DNA from 3 places in the Sinobacterium caligoides genome. Region 1 is predicted to be linked to each of the others. Evidence: predicted binding sites of a transcription regulator. Region 1 holds the regulator's gene; each other region holds the start of a gene.
What was found. Region 1 encodes FNR, which switches genes on or off when oxygen is low (the NO sensors DNR and NnrR bind a similar motif). Its sites were predicted from a motif close to TTGATNNNNATCAA; they were not measured.

Region 1 (7,907 bases):
AAGGGACGGCAGTTTGTAGCGTATTAATAATTGCACAGCGAGAAACATTTCTTAAGCGCAAGGAGGCCTTGGCCAGCCTTATGGCGAGCTAGTTTCTGCAGTTATTTACGTCTTTTGCTTTATTTAAGGTAAAAGATCTTATTGGGGCGGGGCGCGGATATGAAACGAGCTGCTGCAACGTGAAACGTTAGCGCTAATAAAGCTTGTTACAGGGGGGTGGAGGTAGTGTGAGGCAAGCTGAGTAACAGGTAGGCTGTTTACGGCGGCTGTTAGTACGCCATGAACACTCAGGCAGAGGGTGTAATCGTGGTGGTTATGATGGCTTTCGGCATTGTGCTGGTGATGTACCGCAAATAGCTGGGCACCGAGCAGGGTGCTCAGTAGTACGAATGTTAGCCATTTGTTTTTTTGTAGTAGGTACACGTATGATGACATCAAAAGTTTATTATTATCGACAATTGTAAAGCCTTTATCGGCAAAAACAATATGTGTCGGCTGAGTCCTAGTGTTATAGCAAATCCTTTGTCGATTGCTTAGTCCTAGTGTCTTTATACATGGGTGGTGTTACATGGATTTTACGAATAAAACAATTTGGATAACTGGTGCCTCTAGCGGCATTGGGGCGGAGCTAGCCGTACAGCTGAGTGGTTTTGCCAAACGGTTGATCTTGTCGGGACGTGATGAGGAGAAGCTGAAGGTTGTTCGTCAGCGCTGTCAGACACCCTGTGAACAAGTTGTATTTGCTTTTGATCTTGAAGGCTTGACGCCATCAAGTGGAGATTTTGAGGTGTTGTGGGAGGAGATTGATGGGGTTGATATATTAATTAATAGCGGAGGTATAAGTCAGCGTTCAAAGGCGATGGATTGTATCGAGGAGGTCGACCGCCGGCTCATGGAGGTGAATTACTTTGGTACAGTGAGCCTCACTAAGTGGGTGGTAAATAAGTGGTTACAGCAGCCCCCAGCATTGCTCGAAAGGCGCCCAAGGGGAGAGGTGGTTACGTTGGCCAGTGTATCGGGAAAAATTGGCGCACCGATGCGCTCTGGTTATTGTGCCTCTAAACACGCGATTATTGGCTATATGGACTGCCTTCGCCCTGAGCTGGCTGGGGCAGGTATAAATATTCACGTCGTTAGTCCTGGTTGGGTAAGAACGGCGATTGCTGAAAATGCGTTAGCAGGTGACGCTCGATGTTACAACCGCAAGGACCGAGATACAGAAGGTGGTATTGCTGTTGAAAAGTTTGTTGTACAAATGATTGGGCAGTTAAAAAAAGGGCGCAAGGATATAGTCATTGCAGAAGGGAGGGCTCGTTTAGGGTATCACCTCAGGCGGTTATTCCCGGAAACCTTCCACACATTGTTGAATAGAATATATCGACATCAAGATGATGAGCACTGATTAAAGTAAGGTGTTGTTCGCGTCGAATGCTACTGTTCCTTGGGTGAGAAGAGTTGATGGTGCGGGTTGTTAAGTAGCACTTTTGCTAGGCAACGATAGGAGCTATACGGTGCTGGATACTGATCGGTATGTACATTTCCCAAGAGTTAAAGGCGTCACAGTTCAGTCTTATGGTGATATTGCCTTCAATTTTTACCGGTAATGTGAAACGCCATTGACCACGGCAGTCCGGGATGTTCAATGTTTTGGAGTGTTTGTCTAGTTTGACGATGTAGTATTCTTTTTTTTCGTATTCAAGGGTGTTGTTTAGTATGAGCTCGATTTGTTGTGTGAGGCGAAAGTGGAGGCTGTGGGAACCGATAGAGGCAAAGCATTGCGTAGGCGTGTTGAGTAGAAATAATAATAGCAATAAGCGCGTTGGATTGAGTGCCGATAGTGTTTTTATCGTGATAATTGACCCCATGCTGCACTCCCTGCAATAGCGTTGATTAATATGTTAAGCGATGGCTCGTTACAGCTGGTTTAATGATGCGCCCTATAGTGTTTCAGTCTGCCGGATGTAAAGAGAAAGGTGTCTGTGCTATTTTCGCCGTTCGCTAGAAGCCTTTATCGGCTGTTTTATCGGTCGTCTAGTTTCACCGACAAGTCTGCGATAACAGTTGATAAAGGTTGTTTTATCTTGTAACGGACCGTGCTCGAATAGCTGGGCCCATAATTCACCCATGCTACTGACGTCTTCATCAATTGGCAGGTTGTTCGTTTCATTGTGGTACTGATAGATCATCCAAGCGATAGCGGTACTATAGGAAAGGTTTGTACGAAGTTCGATATCAGGGGATGTTAGGAAGTGGTGCTGACTGGCTAGGCCGCGCACCTTACTGGCGAGATTAGGTCTGAATGCAAGATAGTTATCCCATACCTCCCGGTGAGCTTGCGGGGTAATTTGGAAAAGGCCTAGGCCATCTGGCATGGAGTGGTGGCTATGGCTAAGACTAAAGTGGGACTCGAGTGCCGCGGTCCCCAATAGTAACTTTACCGCTCCTTCAGACTCGACATCCAAGGCGCTGAGGGTCGGGCGAATAACGTAGTGCTCTAATTCTTCGGCTGATAGACTCATAATAAACGATGCCATTAACGTCCCTAGTGTGGGTCGGTCAAACCTACCGCTTAAAAATAGCATAGTCAGCGAAAATACAAGGCGCTAGCTGGGGTGATGAAATAATTACAAAATAATTTGGAGTCAATTAATGCTGGTGTATTGCTGAGTGTAATTATAATGCGTGTTGTAAGAAATTCGGTTGTCAGTAGGCATAAAAAAGCGCCGACTATAAAGTATAGACGACGCCTTTGGTTGACCTGTTGCGGTTAGGCTTCTGAGGTGACGATGCCGCGCAGTTGATCGATGTCGAGAATGGTGATCTCTTTGTTGTTTACCTCTAGTGTTCCGTTCTTCTGGAAGCGGCTAAATACACGACTGACAGTTTCAACCGTTAGACCCAGATAGTTGCCGATATCGGTGCGTGACATAGGCAGGCGGAATGAAGTCGGGGAGAGTTTGCGTGCAGCGTTGCGGTCAGAGATCGATAAGATCAGGGCGCTAATACGCTCTTCAGCAGTGTTTTTGCTAAGCAGAGTGATCAGCTGTTGATCTTGAATGATCTCTTGGCTCATGAGTGAGAAGAGGTGGCGCTGCATGCTTGGGAAGCGAGAGCTCAGTGCTTCTGCGTCCTCGAATGGGATCTCACAAATGGCTGCAGTTTCGAGTGCTTTAGCTGAAACGCTGTGCTTGTTTTGGCTGATCCCGTCGAGGCCGATAATTTCGCCTGGGAAATAGAAGCCTGTAACCTGCTCTTTTCCGTCATCTGTTAGACGATAGGCTTTAACGAAGCCAGAGCGGATGGCATAGATAGCGGTGAAATTATCATTCTCACGAAATACGTGCTCGCCTTTACGTAAAGGCTTGTTGCGATGAATGACGCGATCAAGAGAATCAAGATCGGGCTCTTGAAGAGCAATAGGTAGGCAAATGCTATTAAGGCGACAGTTACCGCACTTAGTCTGGAATGCGCTTCGGCAAGAAACAGGATTGTTTTTTTCCGAGAGGTTTTCAGCCATAATCTGTTGCATTTTTTCTCCTTCTTCATATCTAAGTTGCCTTAAACGGCTAAATAGTACTGAAGTATCTTTGTAGAATAGTGACAAATATTGCGCTGCTGATGGCAGAGCCATCAGCAGCGCTAAAATTGTTCTACATGGCTTTGGAGAATTTTGTCCCCCCAGCGTTGTTTTTGCTGAGGTACTCGTCAAATACCATGCAGATCTGTCGTAACATTAATCGACCGGTGTCAGTTACCGTAATTAATGCGTCGCTGAGTTCGATCAAACCATCTTCTTCGAACTCGCTTAAGCGAGGCATTAAGTAATTGAACTCTTCATCAAATTTAATACTGAAGAGTAGTTCAATATCTTGTATGTTCAATGCTAGTCGGCAGGCGAGAGACATGATGATCTCTCTATGCAGGGTATTTTTTACAGTAAGAGGGTAACCTTTAACAATAGGTAATTTCCCGCTGTTGACAAGGCGATAGTATTCTGTCAGATCTTTACTGTTTTGCGAGTAAGTGTCTGAAAACGATGTGATTGAAGACGACCCTAATCCTATTAAATCTGTTGCCAGACAGGTCGAATATCCCTGGAAATTTCTCTGTAAGCGTCCGTTAAAGCGTGCTTTTGCGAGTTCATCGTCCGGTTTTACAAAGTGGTCCATCCCAATGTATTCGTAGCCAGCATCGGTTAATGTGTTGCCGATGTGCTCCATGATGGCTAGCTTTTCCTGTCCAGTAGGAAGAGTGAGGCGATCAATGGAACGTTGGGTCTTAAATCGCTCCGGCAGATGGGCATAGTTGTAAACTGACAATCTGTCGGGGTTAAGTGCGATAACCGTTGCTAGGGTCTGTGTGAATGATGCAACTGATTGGTGGGGTAAACCATAAATCAGATCAAAACTTATAGAGTCAAAGCGATACTGACGAATGGACTTAAGAAGATCTTGAACCATGTCAACGCTTTGTTCGCGATTGATAGCCTTCTGTACCGGTGGGTGGAAGTCTTGAATACCAAGGCTAACTCGATTGAAACCGAGCCCTTTGAGCAGTGAAATATACTCGTCGTCGACCGTACGCGGGTCGAGCTCGATGGAGTATTCTCGGCTGTCGGCGGTACTCAGATTAAAGTGGCGACCGAGCGATACCATGAGCTCGGTCAGTTCGCTGGTCGACAAAAAAGTCGGGGTGCCACCACCGAAATGAAGCTGGGTGACGGGACGGTTAGCGTGTATCTCGCCGCGTAAGGCGATCTCTTTCTTCAGGTGTTCCAGGTATTCACGTGCCTTCGACTTATCGCGGGTGACTACTTTATTACAAGCGCAGTAATAGCAGATGTTCTCGCAGAAAGGGATGTGAATATAAAGCGAGATGGGGGCGATGCTACTCTTTTCGTTGGTAGCGACCTGCATATATTGTTCGTGAGCAAAGTCGTCGTGAAAGAGGTTCGCGGTAGGGTAGGAGGTGTAGCGCGGTCCAGAGACGTCGTACTTTTTGATGAGGGCGTGATCCCAGTGGATCGCGGCGTGATTCTCAATAGACATGACTCATTCCCGTGTAAAACTGAAGGTGGACCTACTCTTGGCCTATTATCTGGGCTGAGGTCGGCGGTGTGTATGCGCTGCGTCAACAATGCACTTCTTTAACGAAACGCTAACAGTTGGTCATTTTTGCCGTTTTATTCGTCTAAACGGACGATCCACAGACACTTATAAAGTGTTAAGGTTTCCTTCAATTCGACGAACAGCTGTTAACTTTGATGCAGCACAAGATCGCCTACAAAATGTAGGGGTATTATCTTACTATACGTTTTATAAAATTCTAACCCACTGTTTCATATTAAATTTGATAAGGATGAAGAACATGAGTTTTAACGTCAAAGCGCTACTGATGAGCGCCGCCGTTGCCGCCGTTGTTGCCCCTGCCGCTCAGGCTTTAGAGGGTGGTGATATGATCGTGCGTTTTGGTGCTGTTAAGGTTGCTCCTAATGTCGATAGTGGTCCGGTATCGTTAAATGGCGCTCCTACATTTAAGGGCGTAGAAGTGAGTGATGATACTCAATTTGGTATTTCCGGCACCTATATGTTGGCACCTACCGTGGGTATCGAGCTGTTAGCTGCGACACCGTTTGAGCATGACATTACCTTAGAAGAGGGCGTTAAGGTCGGTTCAACCAAGCACCTGCCGCCGACGTTGAGCGTGCAGTACTACCCGCTAGGTGCCAGCCAGAGTAAGTGGCAGCCATACTTGGGGCTAGGTGTTAACTACACCACTTTCTTCAGCGAGAGTGTTGACCCTGAGTTGGAAGCAGCATTGGGCGCTCCGGCGGAAATGGAGTTAGATGACTCGTGGGGCTTGGCTGGGCAGGTCGGTGTCGATTACTACATCAATGATAAATGGTTGATCAACGCGTCGGCAATGTATGCTGACATTAATACCTCGGCAACCATCACGGCTGATAATGGTAACGTTGCTAAGGTCGATGCCGACTTGGACCCTTGGGTTTATCGTTTGAATGTTGGTTATAAGTTCTAAGATACTTAAGCTTTAAGTATTAAGGCTAAATCACCGCGGAGTTATTTGGGCGGTGATTTAGTGCTGATTACGGTTGTTACAAGTTTGTAGTTACAAGCTATAGAAACAATGGTGATCTTTTAGAATGTTTTAGATCTAACAGGAAGTTTACTAAAGCGTGTAGATAGCGCTATAAATAGGTCTGTACCGATAAGTTATCTTCTTTTGGTACACCATCTCGGTCTCCTCTATGCCGCCGCTTAGTCTTCTCTAGCGGCGGTTTTATCTTTTTGGCTGTTAGCCGCACTTCATCATACCGCCGCACTTCATCATGCCGCCGCACTTCATCTCGCCCGCTCGTTTCATTGATGGTTCATCATTCCCGCTCATGTTTGTCATCGAGTGATTCATCGAGACGAATGATAGGGTTAACAGCCCCATGGCAACAATTAATAGACCGGCAATAATGCGTAGCCAGCGTTTCTGCATCCAGTGTTTGACGCTTTGGGAAAAGAGTGTCGTTGTCAGCATGACCGGCAGGGTACCAAGGCCGAAGCAGAACATGAGCCAAGATGACTGTAGCGCGGAGCCGCTACTGACGGCCCATATAAGGGCGCTATAGACGAGCCCGCAGGGAAGCCAGCCCCAGAGTCCGCCAAGGCAGAAAGCGCTGGAGGCTGTTTTTACGGGGATGAAGCGACGAGTGAGAGGCTGTATTTTTTTCCACGCTATTTTGCCGACACCTTCGATATGGGTGATGAGGCTGCCGAAGCCTGCAATATACAGCCCCATCAGAATCAATAAAACTGCTGCGGCAATGCGCATGACTTTGCTAACAGCGCTGAACTGGTCGTGAGCTAAGGCGCCGAATAGGCCAAATAATAAGCCGATTATGGCGTAGCTTAATACGCGGCCGCTATTGAAGCTTAGCGCCAGTAAAAAGCTTCGTTTAGCTTCTTGAGCTGGATTAGCTAGGCCAAAGCCAGCGCTGATGCCGCCACACATGCCTACGCAGTGGCTACTACCAAACAGCCCTAGACCTAGAGCGGCGACAGTCGATATGGGTTCTAACATGGGATTACTCGTGGGGGTTAAATCAAGGGGGATCAGTTTTGCTTGTCTTTGGGCTGGTCGTCGTCGAATAAAATGCGCTGCCCTTCGCGGTCTAAGTCGTCGTATTGGTCACTATCTACAGCCCAGAAAAAGGCCTTGATACCCAGTGCGGCGAAGGCGAGGGCAATGGGGATGAGAATGTACATGCTTTCCATAAATAGCGCCTTGATATATAGGGTTAATCTTCTTGCTTTAGTAATCGTAGGGCATTGCCAACAACAATCAGTGAGCTCAGCGACATACCGATGACGGCGATATACGGCGGGATTAGGCCTGCAGCAGCAAGCGGCACAGTGAGCACATTATACCCCAGTGACCAGGCAAAGTTTTGACGAATGATTTTCTTGCTTCGCTCGGCAGTGCGGATGAGCTTGATGATGTTGCTGAGATTGTTGTTCATCAGCATGCAGTCAGCGCTAGTGCGGGCGAGATCGGCGGCCTGGGTCATGGCAATAGAGACGTCGGCACCTGCGAGGACGGGGACATCGTTGATACCATCGCCGATCATAGTGATGTGGCGCCCTTGTTGCTGTCGCTGTTCGATATAACGCAGCTTGTCAGCTGGGCTTTGTGCGCCATGAGCCTCCCTAATGGCGAGGGCGTTGGCGACGATTTGCACGGCGTTAGACGGGTCGCCTGAGAGCAGTACCACTTCCTTGCCCATTGTTTGCAAGGCTTGGATCGTTGTGGAAGCTTCGGCGCGGATATAATCATCGAGGTCAAAGTGGGCGATGAGCTGCCGTTCGTCGGCAAGGTAGATGCGCTGGTAGTTGCTG
Region 2 (7,907 bases), 440 kb from region 1:
GGATAGAACTGGAGTTTCGTGCGGCACTGAGTGAAAACTGGATGCTTAACGCCTCGTTGGCGACGTTAGACTTCGAATTCACGGAGTTTGACCAGGGAACCTGTATTGCAGGCGATGAGTTGATTCTTAAAAATCAGCTGGATGTGCCGTTGCAGCGTAACTGTACTTACAATAGCGATGCAAGATCCTATGTTTCCGACATGAAGGGTGAGACTAATATTTACGTGGCTGATTACGCAGGCCTGATTTCGCTGCATTATCGTTATGACGTTTTTGACTCAATGGTTTTTAGTGGTAACGTTGACTACAGCTTTACTGATGAATATTTTGCTAATGAGAGTCTTGACCCTAATATGAAGCAGCCGGCTTACGGTAAGTTCAATGCGAGAATAAGTTTGGCGGATGCCGATGATCGTTGGAATGTTGCACTATTGGGGCGAAACATTACCGATGAGACCACGATTGGCTTTGCTAATAATGTGCCGCTAGCTGCATCGCAGTTTGCTGCACCAACCTACTATGGCTTTTTTGATCAGGGTAGGACGTTAGCCTTGCAGATGCAGTACAACTTCCATTAGTAGAAGTTATACGACTATTCGCGTAAGAGCAGCCCCTCGTCTGTACGAGAGGCTGTGCATCTAAGCTTAGGCGGCCTCTTTTAGCTTGCCTGCGGCCTGTTGTGCATCGTTTTTCTCTGCTTTTAGCTCTGGGCGACGGAAAATAGCCCAGTAGCTCATGCCAACTAAGACGCCACCGCCTAAAATGTTGCCAATAGTGACAGGGATTAGATTCAGTGTAATAAAGTTGCTGAATGTCAGTGAGGCATAATCGCTGGGGCTAGCGCCCGCTGCTGCCCAAAACTCAGCTGGCGCGAAGTGCTGAATAGCAACGCCCATTGGGATCATGAACATGTTAGCAACGCAGTGCTCGAACCCGCCGGCAACAAACATGGCGACAGGAAGCATGACAATAAAGGCCTTCTCAATCAGAGTTCGAGCAGAGTAGGCCATCCAGACCGCTAAACAAACCATAATATTACAGAGCATGCCAAGTACCACGGCCTGGCCGAAGCTATGCTGTAGCTTATGGTTGGCGACGTTCATTGCGGTGATGCCCCATTGAGCATGGTCAGCCATGTATTGTTTAGCGAACATCATGAGTGCGACTAAGATGATTGAGCCGACAAAGTTACCCGCATAAACAACAGCCCAGTTAGTTAGCATTCGGCTACTGTTAATACGGCCGCTGGCTCTTGGTACCAAACTAAGCACTGTACTGGTGAACAGCTCTCCGCCGAGTATGATCACCATGGTGATGCCCATGCTGAAGCAGAGGCCGCCAATGAGGTGTTGCATCCCCCAACCCATTCCTGCATTACCTGTTGTTACCGTAACGTAGAAAATAAATGCAATAGCAATGAAGGCGCCAGCACTGATAGCAAGGGCGAAGGCGGTGCCGTTGGGGCGGGTTGCCTTAACGGTTCCATAGTCTTCGGCCTTCTTTGCCGTGGCGGCAGGGCTGAGTGGTTCGTTAGAAGAGTGCGACATAGTTGAAAACCTGCGCTAAAAATAAAGGTGTTAGAAAAGTAAAAGCACTCGCTTAACGGAGTGCTTAGTGATTGACGAAGGTTCAGCTCTACTGTTGGGTTAAATCGAGAGTCGTGTGCTTCTTACGGTACTCACGAATGTAGAGGTAAACAGTGTGGCGTGAGATATCGAGGTATTTCGATACAGTATTAACAGCACCTTTGAGTTCAAATAGATCTTCACGGTACAGCTGATAGATGATTTGACGTACCTTTTCCTTGGCGGCGATGTTGTGATTTTTTATCACTTGGTCTGAAATTCGCTCAAGTTGAGCGTCGAGTGATTTTTCTTCATTAAAGGTAATTGATTGCTCGCCAGTAATTTTGTTGAGACTGCTCGGTGTTAAAGCGGCGATAAAATCGCTGAGTGGGGAGTCGAGGTTTAAGTTGACACAAAGTAGAGCGATCACCTCGCCCTTGAGGTTACGAATGGCAATAGTGGTGCACTTCATCAACTTGCCATTTTTGGCACGAGTAAAGTAGCTGTCCGAAAAGTGGGCGCCGTTCTCATGCATTTTGTGCAGCATGTGTAGAGATAGGTCGGTAATAGGTGCGCCTATTTGGCGTCCACTGATGTGGCCGTTAACAAATTTTACGACTGACTTCTCGGTATCTTCGAGAGAGTGCAGTACAACTTCACAAGTATCGCCCAATAAATTTCCGATAGCGTCAACAACAGGGAAGAAGGATTCTAAGATGGCATGTTCGGCCGCGGTGAACTTCTCAGCTCGGTTGAACTTTAGGTCGTCATATTTCATCTGTTGATTCCTGTTACATTGCGTGTTGATTTCAGGAGGCATTCTAAAGCTTGTCCGGTATAATTAACGTGATCTAAATCAATAAATAAACATCTGTTGATATAAATATCAAATGCGACATGAAGTGACTTTGTGCTATATAAGTCGCTGATTTCATGGTCTATTTTTATTAGGTAGTACTGCTTAGGTAGTATTACCTAGCGGTAGCCAACCCACTATTTTACTTGCTAAACACCTGTTTAGTTAAAACTGTTGAGAGAAGGTGTTGTGGTTGATTTGCGTCAAGGTGAGATGGCTTCGAGAGGCAGACAATCAGTTCATCAAAGCTACTTAATGATTCGATCACTAAGCGATGTATCGATTGGTGATCGGGAATGAACGATTCAAAATAACCTAAGAGGTGACATTATGAATGCAGCAATAGAAATTATGCAGAGTGCTTGGAAGACTTTCAATGCGGGGGAGTGGTGTTCAGCGGTTGATGTACGTGACTTTATTCAGCATAACTATACACCTTACTTAGGTGACGATCAGTTCTTGGCTCCGGCTACCCATGCAACCAACGTGCTTTGGGAGGCCGTTCAAAACGGTATTCGCATTGAGAATGAAACTCATGCACCGGTTGATTTCGATACTTCGAACCCTGCGACAATCACCTCACATGCTGCGGGTTATATTGATAAAGACCTAGAGACAATCGTCGGTCTGCAGACTGAAGCGCCACTTAAGCGTGCCATCATGCCTTACGGCGGCGTCCGCATGATCGAAACTTCAGCGGCGGCTTATGGTCGCACTATCGATCCAGCTGTTGTCGAGACGTTCAGCAAGTACCGCAAGACACACAACCAAGGTGTGTTCGACATGTATACACCTGACATCCGCGCTTGTCGCTCTTCTGGTGTGCTGACTGGCCTGCCCGATGCCTATGGTCGTGGTCGTATCATTGGTGACTACCGTCGTGTCGCTCTGTACGGTACCGATCGTCTGATTGCCGATAAGAAGCGTGAGCTGGCTGAAAGCGACAATGCAGAAATGACGCAAGACGTGATGACTATCCGTGAGCAGCTTAATGAGCAAATCCGTTCATTGGCTGACCTTGCTGAAATGTCTCTGACTTACGGTTGTGATATTTCTCGCCCAGCGAATACTGCTCAAGAAGCTATTCAGTGGACTTACATGGGTTATTTGGCGGCTATTAAGTCAAATAACGGCGCTGCAATGTCTCTTGGTCGTACCTCTACCTTCCTTGATATCTATATTGATCGTGACCTTAAGGCCGGTCTTATCACTGAAGAACAGGCGCAAGAGTTTGTTGATCACTTCATCATGAAGCTGCGTATGGTGCGTTTCCTACGTACCCCTGAGTACGATGATCTGTTCTCTGGCGACCCAATTTGGGCGACTGAGTCTCTTGCTGGTATGGGCTTGGATGGACGTACTCTGGTTACCAAGACTTCATTCCGCTTCCTGCATAGCTTATACAACATGGGGCCATCGCCAGAGCCTAACATGACCGTGCTATGGGCTGAGGGTCTTCCTGAAGGCTTCAAGAAGTTCTGTGCGAAAGTTTCTATCGACTCAAGCTCTATCCAGTACGAGAACGATGATCTAATGCGTGAAGACTTCAACAGCGATGACTATGCAATTGCTTGTTGTGTGTCGCCAATGGTTGTCGGTAAGCAGATGCAGTACTTCGGTGCTCGTGCCAACCTTGCTAAGACTATGTTGTACAGCATCAACGGTGGTGTTGATGAGATGAAGAAGAAGCAGGTTGCACCAAAATCTGCTCCTATCACCAGTGAATACCTAGACTATGACGAAGTCATGGCTAGCATGGATAGCATGATGGATTGGTTGGCGAAGACTTATGTCAGCGCGCTAAACTGCATCCACTACAGCCACGATAAGTATGCCTATGAAGCTGTCCTAATGGCGCTGCATGATCGTGATATCCATCGCACTATGGCTTGCGGCATTGCTGGTCTGTCTATTGCAGCCGATGCATTGTCTGCGATGAAGTATGGCAAGGTGAAGGCGATTCGCGACGAGAATGGCATTGCTGTCGACTTCGAAGTGTCTGGCGAATACCCTAAGTTTGGTAATAACGATTCTCGTGTTGATGACATCGCTTGTGACCTCGTGACACGCTTTATGAATAAGATTCGTAGCAATCATATTTATAATAATGCTGAGCCTACTCAGTCTATCCTAACCATTACCTCTAACGTGGTTTATGGTAAGAAGACTGGTAACACACCTGATGGTCGTCGTGCTGGTGAACCGTTTGCACCGGGTGCAAACCCAATGCACGGTCGTGATGTTGAAGGTGCTGTTTCTTCGTTGACTTCAGTTTCTCAGCTACCGTTCAGCTCAGCGAAAGATGGCATTAGCTATACCTTCAGCATTATCCCTGAGTCTCTCGGTAAAGATAAGGCAATGCGTACCGATAACTTGGTGAGCTTGATGGACGGTTACTTCCATCACACTGCTGAGAAGGAAGGTGGTCAGCACTTGAACGTTAACGTATTGGATCGTGATACGTTAGTACACGCTATGGATCACCCAGAAGAGTATCCATCGCTGACTATTCGAGTATCAGGCTATGCGGTTCGTTTTAACTCGCTAACTCGTGAGCAGCAGTTAGAAGTGATCTCTCGTACCTTTACGTCGAAAATCTAGTAGCAAGCCCTAGCGGGTAACGGCCTGGTTCTTGTTAGCGAAAGCTAACAAAGGCTGGGCCTTTTTACTGTTTACGGCGTGAGAATTTAAGGAAAATAGATATGACTATTGGACATCTCCACTCGATTGACTCTTTTGGCACAGTTGACGGTCCCGGCCTGCGCTTTGTTGTGTTCACGCAGCACTGTGAGATGCGCTGCCTGTATTGCCATAACCCCGATACTTGGAGTGCGAAAGGGGGGACAGATTATACTGTTGAGCAGATAATGAAGAAGCTGCGTTCGGTGAAGCCTTTTCTTAAGAAGGGCGGTATCACTGTTTCTGGTGGTGAGCCTTTATTGCAGGCAGATTTTATCGCAGAGCTCTTTGAGAGTTGTCAGCGTGAAGGTATACACACCTGTCTCGATACCAATGGCTTTATGAAGGTTGTCGAACCGAAGGCGCTCACGCGCGTGTTGGATGCGACAGACCTAGTGTTGTTTGATATGAAGCAGGTCGACCCAGAGCGTCACCTGGCGTTAACCAAGGTGTCAAATGCCCCGGTACTTGAGTTTGCAAGGCTTTTGGCGGAGCGTAATCAGCCGCACTGGCTGCGTCACGTTGTTGTTCCTGAGTGGACAACGGATCCAGAGCACTTTTCGCGTTTGCTGGATATTATTGACCAGCAGAAGCACTGTCTCGAGAAGATAGAGTTGCTGCCTTATCACCAGCTTGGTGTGCACAAGTGGGAAGCAGTCAATCAGCCCTATGAGTTAATCGCTACGGAGCCACCACTGGCTTCAGAGATGGAAATATTGGCAAATATGGCGCGCGAACGAGGTTTTGTCGTTCAGTATTAATTGTAGAAATAGGTTGTAGAAATTAGGTTGTACATGATGGGTTATGATGAGCAGCAGCTCAGGCGTTTGTCTAAGTTGGCGATTAGAACGGGGCAGCGCTTGCTGCAACATGGGGCTGAGAGCAAGCTTGTGGTTGATCTTGCGCAGCGTGTTGGTCGTGCCCTGGGGGCTGACGCAGTTGAATTATCACTTAATTCAAACTCTATGGTTGCGACTGTGATCATCGGCGATGAGTGCATGACGACGACTCGGCGTTGCCCCGATGCCGGTATTAACATGACGGTTATTACCGAGCTTCAGCAGCTTTGCTTGCAGGCGGAAAGTGGAAAGCTCGATATTGATGGCTTTGAGCAGGCGATCGAGAATCTGTCTAGCTTTAAATATAATCGCCACCTTGTGGCGGTCATGATTGGGTTGTCGTGCGCGTGTTTTGCGCGTCTTGCAGGTGGTGATTGGGCTGTGTTTTCGCTCACCTTTGTTGCCTCAAGTGTTGCGATGGCGGTTCGTCAAAGATTAGGCTTGTTGCATTTTAATCCATTGGTTAACTTCTTCGTGACAGCTCTTGTTGCAACCTCTGTCAGTTTGTTAGGGGTTCGCTACGCTATTGGTAATGATCCGCATATTGCAATGGCTTCGTCGGTGCTACTGCTGGTGCCAGGGGTTCCGTTGATTAATGCGGTGTCCGATATGGTGAAGGGGTATATCGACATGGGAGTTGCGCGCTGGGTGTTTGCTACCATGCTTACATTGGCAACCAGTATTGGTATTATCGCCGCCGTCGGTTTGTGGGGAGGTTCGATGCATGTCTAGTTGGATGGTTTTTTTGCTGGGCCTCGTTAACGATATGTTCTTTGCGATGATTCCAGCTGTTGGTTTTGCGCTTGTCTTCAACGTGCCTCCTAAAGCGCTGAAGTATTGCGCTGTTGGTGGTGCTATCGGCCATGGTATGCGGTTTGTGATGATGCAACTGGGCTGGCCTATTGATTGGGCGAGCTTTGTGGGGGCTTTGGTTGTTGGTTTTATTGGTGTGCATTGGGCTCGTAATCTCGGCGTGCCACCAAAAGTCTTCACCGTTGCTTCAATGATTCCGATGGTGCCTGGCGTCTATGTCTTTAAGGCGATGGTTACGATGGTAGAGATTAACCGTCAAGGGTACTCTGAGGCGCTGTTCAGTGCGCTTGTTGATAATGGTTTGACAGCGATTTTCGTTGTCTTTGCATTGGCTATCGGTCTCGCGATGCCGGGGTTACTGCTGTATAGAAAGCGTGCGATAGTCTAGTTCGCTGTTGGCTTAATATTATTTTATGTGGGAGGGAGGCCTCCCTGTAAACCTAGTTGATAGTCATTCTCATTTCGCTGCGTCCCCTTGTTATATTACTCATCTTGTCATAAAAAAATCATAAGCGGATGAATATAAGCCTTCTTTTAATAGCGTAATAGTGTTTTTAAGTCACGCTTTTAATTTTTTTGTTTTTTTGAAACTTTGAACCTGTTTTGTTTTTTGACTGTTTTATTTTTTTCGTCTCAGATATCACATAGATGTGCTAGTAAGCGGTGTTTGTTTGCTGTAAAACAACGCCTCCGAACGATAACAATAATTTTTGATTAGATGGATCTATTATGAAATTACGTAATTATAGTGCGTGCCTAGTCCTGGCTGCAGCAACGATTAGTGCGAATAGCTTGGCTGATGATGTGTTGCGCCAGCAGTCCAATGCCGTGTTTGGTGTGTTACCAGCAGCGATGCCTAGTGCAGAAAATGATAGTCCCGAGCAGGTGGCTCTTGGTGAAAAGCTTTATATGGATACACGTTTATCGCTTGATAATAGTCAGTCATGCAATAGTTGCCATAGTCTGGAAAAGGGGGCTGGCGGGGCTGATCATCAGCCCACGTCACTGGGTGTTAAAGGAGAAAGAGGGGGGCGTAATTCGCCTACAGTGTTGAATGCAGGCTTCCAAGTGAGTCAGTTTTGGGATGGTCGTGCCGCGAATCTAAAGGCGCAGGCGAAAGGGCCTATTTTGAATCCGATAGAGATGGCTATGCCC
Region 3 (7,907 bases), on a different contig from region 1:
GTGACAACTTAGCGGATCACCTCTCCGGCGGCGAGCGCCAACGCGCCTGGATTGCCATGTTACTGGCTCAACAAGCCGAGCTACTCATCCTTGATGAACCCACCTCAGCATTAGACATTCATCATCAATACCAGCTCATGGCCCTGTTGAGTGAGCTAAACAAAAGCACAGGCAAAGGCATCATCGTCATCTTACACGACCTAAACCTTGCGCTTCGCTACGCCACCGAAGTCATCGCACTCAAGCAAGGCAAGCTCGCCTTCCAAGGAGACTTAGACATGCTGTTAGATGAGCAGCGATTATCTGCGTTATTCTCTACCAACGTCGCATTGATCGATCACCCGACACATTCGCATAAAGTGGCTATCGTATGTTGAGGCAAGCTTTTATCAGTTTACTACTCGTCTGCCTAAGCCTTTCATCCTGGGCAGAGATCCAAGTGCATGACAGCCGCGGCCCACAAAAGCTACCAGCGCTTCCTGAGCGGGTGGCTGTGCTCAATTGGGATCTCGCTGAACAAGTAATAGAGCTTGGCGTTACCCCCATCGCCATGCCAGAAATTAACGCCTACAAAGAGTGGGTCATCCAGCCGACCGTACCGAAGGGGGTGCAGGACATTGGCTCACGCATAGAGCCGAACTTCCAGCTACTCGCACAACTTCACCCCGACCTGATCATCATCGCCTCACCGCAGCTCGACCTATTAGAGCGTCTAGAAAAAATTGCACCAGTGCTCTACTACCACACCTACAGCGCTACACACGATAACGCCGCGACGGCCATTAGCAACTTTCAACACATTGCCGCCGCTCTCGGTCGCTCAGAAGTCGCGGAGAAACGTTTAACCGAGATGCGTCAGCGACTCGCAGAACTCAAACAACAACTACTCACCGCCTATGGTGGTAAGCTGCCAAAAGTCTCCACCTTTCGCTTCGCCAGCACCACCTCTGTTTACTTGTTTGGCGACAATTCGATGGCTCAGTATGCGCTATCGCAACTCGGTATCTCCCCCGCCCTTCACCTCCCGGCAACACAATGGGGAGCAACACAGCAACGCTTAATGGCGTTGAGAGATATCGGCGATGCTACTGCACTGTATTTCACCCCGTTTGCACAACAACAGGCGCTGGAGAAAACTATCTTATGGCAAGCCATGCCCTTCGTCCGCCAACACCGCGTTCACGCCGTTGCGCCCGTATGGAATTATGGCGGCGCAATATCGATACAGTACCTCGCTGAGGCCCTAGCCGAGAGCCTATTAGCCATCGCGCCACAGCCAACCAAAACCTCTAACGACGCTAATAAGACGCCAGAATAATGACGCCCAGTACCCCTTCGATACGCTACAACGGCACTGCCATACTGCTATTTGCCATGCTCCTGCTCGCCGCCCAGATCGGCACGCCACTCAGCCTGGCCGAGCAGTGGCAGTTAACAGCAAGCAAGCTTTTTCATGGCCTCAACCCTGACAGTTTTGACGGTTTATTATTTGTCGAGTCACAACTACCAAGACTTATGATTGCCGTCATGGTCGGTGCCACACTCGGCCTTGTTGGCAGCTTGATGCAACAAATAACACAGAACCACCTCGTCTCACCATTAACACTCGGCACCTCGACAGGAGCCTGGCTCGCCTTAGTCATACTCAATGTGTGGTTCCCACACTGGGTCGGTGATTTTGCCTCTATTGCCGCGATGTCCGGGGCCTGCCTAACACTTGGGCTAGTGCTGCTAATCACCGGTATGAGAAACCTATCAGGCCTCGCCATCGTAATGGCTGGCATGGCTGTTAACATCCTGTTTGGCGCCATCGCTACCGCGATCATCTTGCTCAACCAAGAGTATGCCAGCAACCTGTTCATCTGGGGCGCTGGCGATCTTGCGCAGAATGGCTGGGGAGGCGTCGCTTGGCTAGCACCTCGACTCGCATTGGCCGTGCTCATTCTATTACTGGCACCGCGAATATTGACACTGCTAAAACTTGGCCACAGTGGTGCCAGAGCACGTGGGCTAAACATCGTACCAGCGCTGGTAGCACTCTTTGCATTGGGGCTATGGCTCATTGCATCGTCAATCACCACAGTGGGCGTAATCAGTTTTGTCGGTTTACTCGCCCCTAATATGGCTCGTCGCATGGGCGCAACCAGCGCCCGCGACGAGCTGTATTTCAGCATGCTATTAGGCGCGTTATTACTCGTCATCACCGATGCGCTGGCAATGTTAATGAGCCTGCAAACCATGGATATGATTCCCAGTGGCACGGTAACGGCCCTCGTCGGGGCCCCCGCCCTCATCTGGTTCACACAGCGTCAGCGGCAAGCAGACGGCGCAATATCACTACAACTGCCAAAGAGTCGCTTCCGTTTTAACCGACGTCTAGCGGGCCTACTCATCATCGCTTTTATTATTAGCGTACTGACTAGCATATTCGTTACCCGCTCACTCGAAGGCGAGCAATTAGTTTGGGCAATAAGCTTGCCAGAGGCTTACAGTTGGAGTATCCGCTGGCCAAGACTAATTACCGCAATAGCGGCTGGCTCGGGCCTCGCCGTGGCTGGCGTGCTACTACAGCGCCTCATCTACAACCCGCTCGCGAGTCCCGATATTCTTGGCATCTCAGCGGGTGCAACCTTTGCATTGGTCTCCGGTAGCCTATTCTTTGGCATGAATATCTTTCAGGCGACGACCGGCATCGCCTTTCTCGGTAGCATGACTATCCTCGTGATACTCATCTTACTTGGCAGGCGCTGTCAATTCGCCCCTGCAACACTGGTGCTCTGCGGCATCGCATTAAGTGCGTTGATCGAAGCCCTAGTTCACTTCGCCCTGATCAAAGGCAACGAGATGTCCTACAGCATACTTAGCTGGTTAGCGGGATCGACCTACCGAGTGAAACCTGAGGCAGCCATCAGCCTGGCGCTGATCGTCACTCTACTCGTCGCCTTCGCGCTAGCGACATCACGTTGGTTAACGCTGATCTCTGGTGGTAGGCAATTTGCTAAAGCGAGGGGGTTAGCAGTCAACAGAAGCTTCGTGATCTTGCTGACCTGCGTCGGCTTGATCTGCGCCGCAGTCACTGCAACGATGGGGCCCGTTGCCTTTGTCGGCTTGCTAGCCCCTCACATGGCCGTAATGTTAGGGGCTAACCGCGCAAAACCACAGCTACTCACCGCCGCACTGATGGGGGCATTATTACTGGTACTGGCCGATTGGTTGGGGCAGACACTGGTTTATCCCTCTCAGATTGCTGCGGGCACATTAGTAGCTATCGTCGGCGGCAGCTACTTTATTCTGCTGATGATCCAAGGGCGAAAACAACGCTAATACCTAGACGAGCTGCTCGCTAAGCGGGCAGCTGTTCATAATTAAGCTGAAGCGATAGACTTTTCACCGCAAGGTCTCGCTGTTACTTGTTTGACCACTTTATTTGAAATTCAACCTCCTCCTCTGTGCCTTCACGCTCATGCTCAATACTGTACTCTGCGCGTACCGGCACATAGATTCGCTCACCGGCAATCTGTATTTCAAATTGGTCACCATTTTCCAACGCATCGGCCAAACGTCGTAACTTGGCGACAAACTCCGCTGTTGGGTACGTCTTTTCGATATCTCTCTCTTTTTTTACACTCATATTTCGACCTAATCTGCAGTTAATAAAGGGGGAAGATAAGATAAGCAGCAAAACGACAATCGTGCGCCTAAATTGCGCACAATGCACCATGCTTTGCTCTAATTTACTGCTTCTCTACAGAAAAGAAAACCTGGTGAATAAAAAAGCCCTCTATAACTTTCAGTCGTTATAGAGAGCATATAGACAAGGACACTTTTGTATCGGTGCTGAGGGGCGCTACCGCATTAAAGATGTCCTATCTAAAAACTGCCTGAGACGGGCATTAATCGCTACCCTCTCGTTTAATACTCCGGTGTTATGCTTGGGATTAGCCGTTCCTGTCGCCTTATCGTCTATCAACTCCTCAGGGTTAACCCCTTGAATAACTCCCGATGCACCAAAGTACATTCAAATAAATAGCAATAACCATGCCCAAAGGCGAAAGCTCTAGATGGTTACCATGTATAAATAATATGCTGGGTTCCTATTCAAAGGCCACTCTCGTGACAGGTTCTGAACAATACGGTTATTCAACAATTATAATCACGCCTGCTCTAGCCATCGAAATAACTGTGAAAGATATATTCTCTAGCATCAAAGCAAGTCGTAACGAAGCTGTAGTTACAACAATGATTTTTGTAGCTCGCCCGCCCCTCTTGACGCACGTCAACATCAAGATCACCACACAGGTATATTCTGGAATGGTCTAACACTTATTCGTAATGACTGAGGTAAAAAATATGAGCGTTGAAAAACACGATTTATTGCACGAGCTTCCTCAACACAAAGAAAGCATTCGCTTCTTAAAAATGAATGACAACCGCTTCTGTAAATTGTTCGATGAGTACCACGATGCCGACCACGAAGTACACCGTATCGAACAGGGTGTAGAAACACCGAGCGACCAATACACGGAACAACGAAAGAAAATCCGCCTCTCACTCAAAGATCAACTTTATCAAATCATCCAGCAATACGAGCAGCAAGCTGAACTCGCATAAGCTGTAAGTGCAGGTGTAGCTGTATGCGCTGAAATACTCTATTTTCAGCGCATGACAGCATAAGCCTATTTCACTTCAACAGATGACAGGAAGTTATCAACTAGACCTCTCCTCTTTCAATGGATCCCCTTTCCATGCTATGCAAAGCTAGTGTAGTTACTTACTCAATTCTTTAATATCTGCGTGGCATAAAATACGCGCACAATTACACACAACTAAATAAAGCCACAAAGTTTTAATTACACAAAAGCTCACAAAAAAGGTTGAGAATATACACGGTCAAGCTAAAACATTACAGCACCAGTCAATCAACGAGCTGCTCAAAACCCTGAAGCGCCCGTAAAACGTGACCTTCGAAGCATACCTGCAATGAAAAAGGCAAAGGGTAAAAAAAAATTAATACTTTTTATCGTTAATTGATTACTGTCGCATTATAAAAAATGTATATTATATACATACGGTAATATTTAGTGGCTCAAGCTACCGAGCAACCAAGTTTACTATGGCGATTAAGTGTCAAGACTCTGGACTGAGTCCGGCACTGCCACGAAGGCAAAAACAGAAAAATAAAAACCATTTTAGCAAGATATAACGCCAGGAAAGGTTATGAAAAATTTAGGGAAGCAATTATTTAAGCAAGCTAGCGGCATGGTTAATGCTATCAATGTTTAAGCTGATATAACGGCAAGCAAACAATGCGGCTGAGTGAATACGTAACAAAATACAGCCAGCTTCGCCGTAGGTTTCCCCAATATTAAAAAATGAACCCAACCATCGATGCAAGTCATGCACCGGTCATGAAGGCCAGCGCCACACTTGTGTAATCTTAAGGAGAAGAGCACCAATATGACTCATAAAATAACTAAAACACTTACAACGTTTTGCGGGCTGTTACTTGCGACATCTGCGTTAGCAGTACAGAGCGACGTCGCTAAAGTCACGAAATCACCCCACGGCTCCTATATCGTCATCATGAAGCTAAAACCTGCAATCAGCTATGATGGCAACATATCAGGCTACAAAGCCACTAAACCAACGGCAAACCAACGTTTTAGCACAAAAAGCAATGCAGCACAGAGCTATAAGAACAAACTGCGAAAAGACCATGACGAGGTGCTCGCGACATACGGTCTGAAAGACAAAAAAGTTCACGATTACAGCAACGCCATCAACGGCTTTAGTGCTCGTATGAGCTACGAGCAGGCCAAAAGTATCGCACTGAATAAAAAAGTAGCGATGGTTCTCCCGGACACACTCCACCAAACCATGACGGACAACAGCCCTAGCTTTCTTGGGTTAAACAGTCGTCGTGGTCCTTGGGCTAAAGATATCAACGGTGAAGATGTCATTGTCGGCATCATTGATACCGGTATTTGGCCTGAGCACCCATCGTTTGCCGATGATGGCAGCTATGCTGACTTAGGTATTACACTGGATGAAAGCGCCTATTCCAGCTGTGATTTTGGTAATACTGTCCATCGCGAGGACGACGCCCCCTTTGCTTGTAACAACAAGCTGCTTGGCGCTCGTCAGGTTCTTCCAACCTACCGTGAGGTACTCGGTGCCGACGCTGGTGAGTTTGATTCGGCCCGCGATGAAAACGGGCACGGCTCTCACACCGCCTCAACCGCAGCCGGTAACGCCGATGTATTTGCAACACTCTTGGGCAACGACCTTGGCTTAGTCAGCGGCGTCGCTCCTCGGGCGCGCATCATTGCCTATAAAGCACTTGGCACACAGGGCGGCTTTGGCTCTGACCTCGCTGCCGCGATCGATCAAGCAGTCGCGGATGGTGTCGATGTCATTAACTACTCCATTGGCTCTACTAGCTACGCCATTGGGCCCGACGACATCGCCTTCCTGTTCGCTGCTGATGCGGGCGTCTTTATCGCGACCTCCAATGGTAATAGCGGCCCAGCCCCTGCGACTACAGGCTCTCCTGCCTCTACTCCATGGGTTACCTCGGTTGGTGCCAGCACGCAAGATCGCACTTACGAAGGTTCAGCTTCATCCTCCGATGGCTGGGAATTTATTGGTGCCTCGATTACTGCTGGCACTGATGAATTGCCACTCGTCGATGCCGCTGATGCAGGCAGTGAACTCTGCCTACCAGGCGAACTTGATGCCGCAGTCGTTGCCAATAAAATTGTCTTATGTAAGCGTGGCGATATCGCACGCCTAGATAAGAGCCTCGCCGTTAGCATGGCCGAAGGTGCCGGCATGATCCTCTATAATGCCAATGACGGTCAGAGCGAAGTTACCGACACCCACTACGTGCCTTCAGTACATATCAACAATACCGATGGTCTCGTTATCAAACAGTACATCGCCTCAGATGACAGCCCCGTCGCCAGCATTGGTGCCGGTCAGCACGCTTACGTAGAAGCACCGTCAATGGCCGGCTTCTCATCACGTGGTCCTAACCGCCTTTCAGCTGACATCATCAAACCCGACATTACCGCGCCTGGCGTCAACATTTTGGCAGCAGACACCCCGGTTAACCGCGGTGAGCAATTCCAAATGATTTCCGGCACCTCAATGTCGAGCCCACATGTCGCCGGTATGTATGCCCTCATCAAACAAGCTCACCCTGAGTGGACGGCCGCCATGGCCAAGTCCGCGATGATGACAAGCGCACATCAAGATGTGAAGAAGGAAGACGGCATCACCCAGGCTGACGCCTTTGACATGGGCGCCGGTCATGCCGTTCCTGCACGAATCAACGGTCTACGCACCTCTATGTTTAACCCAGGTCTTGTTTATGACATTGGTTATGCTGATTACCTTGGTTTCCTTTGCGGTGCTAACACCGGCCTTGTCAGTGATTCTGATTGCGCCCTTATTGAGGCCGATGGTATTGCTCTCGACCCGAGTGAGCTGAACCTCCCCTCTATCGGCATCGCTCAGCTAGCAGGCAGCCAGACCATACACCGCACAGTAACCCGCCCAGCCGACACAAATCCAAACGCCAAAAAGAAAAAAAAGTATTGGGTCCATGTCGACGCGCCTGAAGGTTTCAAGGTTAAGGTCAAGCCTAAAAAGCTAAAGCTAAAGGCAGGAGAGTCTGCAACTTATAGCATCACCGTCACCAATGTCAGCGCTACACCGGATGTCTGGGAACACGGCTCACTCACTTGGAGCCCGCATAAAAAGTATTCACCGAAAAAGCGAGGTTTAGTCTACAGCCCGATAGCCGTTAAAGGCGCGCTATTTTCTGCAGAAGAAAGCTTAGACGTTAGCGGAGAGAGTGGTACCAGCGAGTTTGATGTTAGCTTCGGTTATACCGGCAATTACAC

Region 2: a site for FNR is predicted at 2,615-2,628, ahead of pflB (formate C-acetyltransferase). Genes of this name have one in related genera too.
Region 3: a site for FNR is predicted at 4,267-4,280, ahead of EDC56_RS13685 (HP1242/YdcH family protein). Genes of this name have one in related genera too.

Annotation. Positions count from the first base shown of each region.
Region 1 covers NZ_RKHR01000003.1:864,588-872,494, reverse strand. The annotation lists gene EDC56_RS03980 (SDR family NAD(P)-dependent oxidoreductase) at 569-1,402, shown strand; gene EDC56_RS03975 (hypothetical protein) at 1,488-1,865, opposite strand; gene EDC56_RS03970 (hypothetical protein) at 1,983-2,519, opposite strand; gene fnr (fumarate/nitrate reduction transcriptional regulator Fnr) at 2,768-3,529, opposite strand; gene hemN (oxygen-independent coproporphyrinogen III oxidase) at 3,651-5,048, opposite strand; gene EDC56_RS03955 (OmpW/AlkL family protein) at 5,368-6,039, shown strand; gene EDC56_RS03950 (sulfite exporter TauE/SafE family protein) at 6,316-7,092, opposite strand; gene ccoS (cbb3-type cytochrome oxidase assembly protein CcoS) at 7,125-7,286, opposite strand; gene EDC56_RS03940 (heavy metal translocating P-type ATPase) at 7,310-7,907, opposite strand, start outside.
Region 2 covers NZ_RKHR01000003.1:427,473-435,379, reverse strand. The annotation lists gene EDC56_RS02125 (TonB-dependent receptor) at 1-578, shown strand, start outside; gene focA (formate transporter FocA) at 645-1,547, opposite strand; gene EDC56_RS02115 (helix-turn-helix transcriptional regulator) at 1,636-2,343, opposite strand; gene pflB (formate C-acetyltransferase) at 2,752-5,022, shown strand; gene pflA (pyruvate formate-lyase-activating protein) at 5,124-5,861, shown strand; gene EDC56_RS02100 (threonine/serine exporter family protein) at 5,895-6,671, shown strand; gene EDC56_RS02095 (threonine/serine exporter family protein) at 6,664-7,140, shown strand; gene EDC56_RS02090 (cytochrome-c peroxidase) at 7,482-7,907, shown strand, end outside.
Region 3 covers NZ_RKHR01000005.1:302,676-310,582, forward strand. The annotation lists gene EDC56_RS13660 (ABC transporter ATP-binding protein) at 1-377, shown strand, start outside; gene EDC56_RS13665 (iron-siderophore ABC transporter substrate-binding protein) at 371-1,318, shown strand; gene fhuB (Fe(3+)-hydroxamate ABC transporter permease FhuB) at 1,318-3,324, shown strand; gene EDC56_RS13675 (amphi-Trp domain-containing protein) at 3,407-3,631, opposite strand; gene EDC56_RS13685 (HP1242/YdcH family protein) at 4,351-4,611, shown strand; gene EDC56_RS13690 (S8 family peptidase) at 5,458-7,907, shown strand, end outside.